DNA from 2 places in the Rhizorhapis sp. genome. Region 2 is predicted to be linked to the other one. Evidence: riboswitches for the same ligand, from Rfam matches in the RefSeq annotation. Region 2 holds a riboswitch; the other holds the start of a gene.
What was found. Region 2 has a riboswitch for cobalamin ahead of VJS46_RS00745 (energy-coupling factor ABC transporter permease). Riboswitches for the same ligand answer to the same signal wherever they lie in the genome.
Positions count from the first base shown of each region.

Region 1 (2,445 bases), on a different contig from region 2:
GGATCAGCCAGCTTGCCCTTGAAAGGAGCAACCTTGATCTCTCCTTCCCTCTTCCGGGTCTGGGCAATGTCATAGCTGTTCTGCATCCGCATCAGCGTATCCATCGACACCCCAAAGGCTTTTTCGATGCGGACTCCACGTGCCTTTGCGGTCACCTCTGAGCAAATGCGCTGAAGGCCGTATTGTATCAAGCTACGCCATACGCCGATCAGCTAATTTCAACCATAACGGCAGCCCCGCCACCACCAGCGCAACCCGATCAGCCTTTGCTGCGATCGTCTGGTTAAGCCTTCCGGCTTCATCCCTGAACGCGCGGCCGAGGGGGGTTTCCGGCACGATGCCTGAGCCGACCTCATTGGATACCAGGATCACATGTCCTTCCTGCCGCGCAAGGGCGGTGACCAGGGCTTCCGCTGCCGCTCCAAGATCGCGCTCGGCCAGCATGAGGTTGCTGAGCCACAAGGTCAAACAGTCGACAAGCAGCACATTTCCTTCCCGGCCATGGCGGTCCAGCACGCCGGCGAGGTCGAGCTGTTCCTCCACCGTTTCCCACCGTGCGCAGCGATCCTGCTGGTGACGGGCGATCCGCTCTGCCATCTCGCCGTCATGCGCGGCGGCCGTAGCGACATAGATCAGCCGCCCCTCCTCCTGCTCGGCAAGTGCCTGCGCCAAACGGCTTTTCCCTGACCGGGCACCGCCCAGCAGCAATGTCGTCCTGATCATAAGCTTCTTCTCGCTTGCCCTTGATGTTGCCTGCCCTTAAGACGCGCGTCGCGACAGGTTCCCAGAGATGGGATGAAAAGGGAACCCGGAAGTGGACGAAAAGTCCACAATCCGGGGCTGCCCCCGCAACTGTGACCGGCGAGTTCGCGCCCCTCATGCCACTGGATGCACATCCGGGAAGGCGGGACGCGAGTGATGACCCGGGAGCCAGGAGACCTGCCTGACGCAGTCGATCCATCGCGCGGACGGGGTGTGCCGGGCGATCGAGGGATTCCCTCGCGTGACGACAGAGTCGGGCTGCGCGCGGGGAAAACCACCATCCGCGCATGGCCTCTTTACGTTGTTGAAAGGGGAATTCATGCGTTTTTCCAGTTATTTATTGCTCTCTGCCGCCATCATCGCGCCCATGCCCGCGCTGGCCGATGACGGTGAACAGATCGTCGTCACCGCCGCGCGCGTAGAAAAACCGCTGTCAGAAATTGGCCAGTCGATCAGCGTGATCAATCAGGACGAGATCGAAACGCGGCAGGCCGTTGCGGTCGTCGACCTGCTCCGCACGGTGCCGGGTGTCAGCTTCGCCCGCAATGGCGGGATCGGCACTCAAACGGCCGTCTATATCCGCGGTGCCGAAAGCGAGCAGACGGTGGCGCTCATCGATGGAGTGAAGATCAACGATCCCTCGACCCCCGGCGCAGGCTTCAACTTCGCCAACCTGCTGACCGGCAATGTCAGCAGCATAGAAGTCGTTAGGGGATCGCAGTCGGTCCTTTGGGGAAGCCAGGCCATCGGAGGCGTGGTCAACGTAATTACTCGGGAGCCCGGCGAAGATCTCTCCTTCAATGGCAATGCGGAATATGGCTATCGCGATACGGCACAACTCGTGGGCAATCTGTCCGGCAAAGTTGGTCCCGTCGCCGCCAGTATTGGTGCGGGCTACTTGCGGACCGACGGCATCTCCACCTTCAACGAAGATCGCGGCGCTACGGAGAAGGACGGCTATCGCAATTTCGGGGCTCACGGGAAATTCCTGATCAGCCTTTCTGATGCGGTGTCGGTCGACCTGCGCGCTTGGTACGCCGATGGCAAGGCGGATATCGACGGCTCGCCTCCGCCCGCCTTCACTCTCGCGGAAACACCGGAATATTCCCGATCGAAGGAATTTGTCGGTTATTCCGGCCTCAACCTGGCGCTGTTCGATGGACGCTTCCGCAATCGCTTCGCCTTCGCCTATACCAATATCAAACGTGACAATTTCGACCGCAGCCTGACGCCAGAGCAGACATTTGACAGCAAAGGCGTTAATGAGCGGCTAGAATATCAAGGCATTTTCGACTTCTCACAAGGCATCGAAGCCACATTCGGCGCGGAGCGTGAGAGATCCCGCATGCGGACCGCTTCTCCCTCTTTCCTCGATCCCAATCCGGCGCCCGTCAAAGAGCGAACGACGCTTGAAAGCCTTTACGGACAGTTGAGCGTTACCCCGCTCGCCGGCTTCACTGCCACCGGCGGCGTCCGGTACGATCATCATGACAGCTTCGGCGGCCAGACGATCTTTGCTGCCAATGCTGTTTACAGCCCCAATGAAGGCCGCACGACGCTGCGCGCCAGCTATGGTGAAGGGTTCAAGGCCCCGTCCCTGTTTCAGCTCTTCAGCATGTTCGGCAATGATGACCTTCAGCCCGAATCTTCAAAAAGCTGGGATGCGGGGATCACGCAGCGCCT
Region 1 covers NZ_DATEMB010000002.1:716-3,160, reverse strand. The annotation lists gene VJS46_RS00050 (hypothetical protein) at 1-155, opposite strand, end outside; gene cobU (bifunctional adenosylcobinamide kinase/adenosylcobinamide-phosphate guanylyltransferase) at 193-723, opposite strand; cobalamin riboswitch at 762-961, shown strand; gene VJS46_RS00040 (TonB-dependent receptor plug domain-containing protein) at 1,082-2,445, shown strand, end outside.
Region 1: another riboswitch for cobalamin. It lies ahead of VJS46_RS00040 (TonB-dependent receptor plug domain-containing protein); the one in region 2 lies ahead of VJS46_RS00745 (energy-coupling factor ABC transporter permease).

Region 2 (2,445 bases):
CCTGCCTTTCTCGCCGCTTGCCGATCAAGCGCCCGACCCCTCATGCGATCTGTGCTGGCTGCCGGGCGGCTATCCCGAACTGCATGCGGGAAGGCTGGCCGCCTCGAACATATTTCTGAACGGCCTGCGCGCTTTCGCTCGCAAAGGGGCTGTGCACGGCGAATGCGGCGGGTTCATGCTATTGGGGCAGGGCATGGAGGACAAGCAGGGGGTTCGGCATGCCATGGCCGCCCTCATGGGACATGAAACGAGCTTCGCCCGCCGCAAGCTCAATCTCGGCTATCGTGAAGCAAGGCTGATGGCCGAATGCCCGCTTGGCCCCGTGGGCGGCATGATGCGCGGACATGAATTCCATTATGCAACAGTAACGCCCGGCAATGACGAGCCGCTGGTGGACCTGGTTGACGGACAGGGAAACCTTATCGGACCCTCGGGAGGAAGGCGGAACAAGGTGACCGGCACTTTCTTCCACGTCATCGCCCAGCAATGAGAAAGGCGGGCCCCTCGCAAGGCCCGCCTGGTCGCTCAACGCGCGAAGTTCAATCTGCCAAGCTCAGAGAAGCGCTGGAGCATTGGCAAGTTCCGCTTGCGCCCGAACAGCGTCACCGCAGCAAAGGTGATCATCGCCTCCAGTGCGAACACCGGCATATAGGCAATCGCCCAGCGCGCCCAGTCGGCAAAGGGCGTCGCCGCGTTCGACAGCAGCAGCCAGAACCCGACCTTCGTTGCAACGCCCGCATAATAAATGGCGTCCAGCCGCAGCACGCGGGCGAAGGTAAAGCGGTCGGCGACGCCCTGCCCGAATAGACGGCGGCCATAGCTCAAGTGCACCGCCATCAGCGGCACCATCAGGGACAGCGAATTCACCCCGATATGCAACAGGTCCTGCGGCTCCATCAGCGTCTGTAGCGCAAGGCCAAGGCCAAAGCCCATCATCGTGGCCCGGAACCCGAACAGCAGATAGATGGTCGTGGCGCCAATCAGATGCAATTCGCTGGGTCCGACCGGCAGATGCCAGCTCTGCATCAGCACGGAAAAGACCAGCGCCGCCGCCGCCGTCTTGATGATGACGGCAGGCTCACGGATCAGCGCCGGAGTTTGCGCCAAAAAAAGGGATAGTGCCGTGGCATTGGCTGCGGCAATTCTGACAGGATCGATGATCCCGATTTCGATATGCATATCTGTTCCTTCCCTGCGCCCGCCGCGCAGCAAATGGGTTCAAGGATGACGGCAATGCCGGGCATTGCCGATCCAGGCAGGTCTCCCGGCTTGCGGTTATCGGCTCGGCGCGCCTTCCCGGCATGGCTGCCAGTGGCATGTTGCGCTTCGCCAACCGCTTACGGTCGCGGGGGCGGCTATGGCCTTGATTCTTGGAATCGCACCATATTCCCTTGGAGCTAAGCTCCGGCCTGGATAGCCTACCGGTAGGGCAGTTCGGCTGCGCGGACAAGGGCCGCCAATGATTTTCGGTGTCTTCTCAGAAGGACGGATTCGCGCAAGTCCGAAGGGCAGAAGAGTTGATCATTCGAGCGAAGATCGAGCCTGCCTAGGTTGGCAGAAAAGATGGTGACCCCTACGGGAATCGAACCTGATCCGCAAGGGATTGCAGGGGACTGGAGGGGAGGGAAACGGCGGAAAACCGCCATTTCGAATCCCGCTCAATCCCCTAGAATCCCATCATACTCCCACGGACGCTCCCACGGGCAGTTCTCGATACCATGACGCGATTGTCGAAAATCTGCAAAGGTTGGCCTGCATGCGATGCCTGTCGGTCGCTTCGACCATAAGGTCTGATATATACGACCGTAAACGGGATACGGTCTTCCACATGCGACGCTTTGCCGATTTTCATTCGCCAGCGCAGTCATAATTGCAGCACGGCGTTCCAGCTGTTCCTCCCGAAATTACCGGATGCTGAGCAGTTGAATTGGGGGCAGGGAGGTCGGCAAGATCGGCGACCGCGAAGTGAGAGCCACCGAATCGAAGGAACATCGGCGAAAAGGTCTTTTTAATGGTGAGATGCTTAGTTAACCTTCGCGATAGGGGGCGAGCATGGGCGATTTTCACGAAGATGGTCTTGATGACGGCAGCAATACCGAGACAAATGTCGATAGTCCGACGCTTTCCGCAGATATTGCTGGGAGCTTTACCTATGCCTCCTATCAGAACGCCATTCCGGTCGTTCGCTCGATCGTAATCGAAAATCATACTGGCAGACAGTTCCATAACTGCTTGGTCGAGCTTTCGTCCTCGCCGTCCTTCGTCCGCCCCAAATCCTGGACGGTGGATCGGCTCTCCCCGGGCGACAGCCTGTCATTGAGCGATCGGAAGGTAGAGCTCGACGCGGCCTATCTTGCCGGCCTCGATGAAGCCGAACGCGGTGAGATGACGCTGCGCCTTACGGCCAACGGAGAAGTTGTCGACGAACGCCATTTTCCAGTCAGG
Region 2 covers NZ_DATEMB010000004.1:12,238-14,682, reverse strand. The annotation lists gene VJS46_RS00750 (cobyrinate a,c-diamide synthase) at 1-490, shown strand, start outside; gene VJS46_RS00745 (energy-coupling factor ABC transporter permease) at 526-1,179, opposite strand; cobalamin riboswitch at 1,238-1,428, opposite strand; gene VJS46_RS00740 (DUF3320 domain-containing protein) at 2,053-2,445, shown strand, end outside.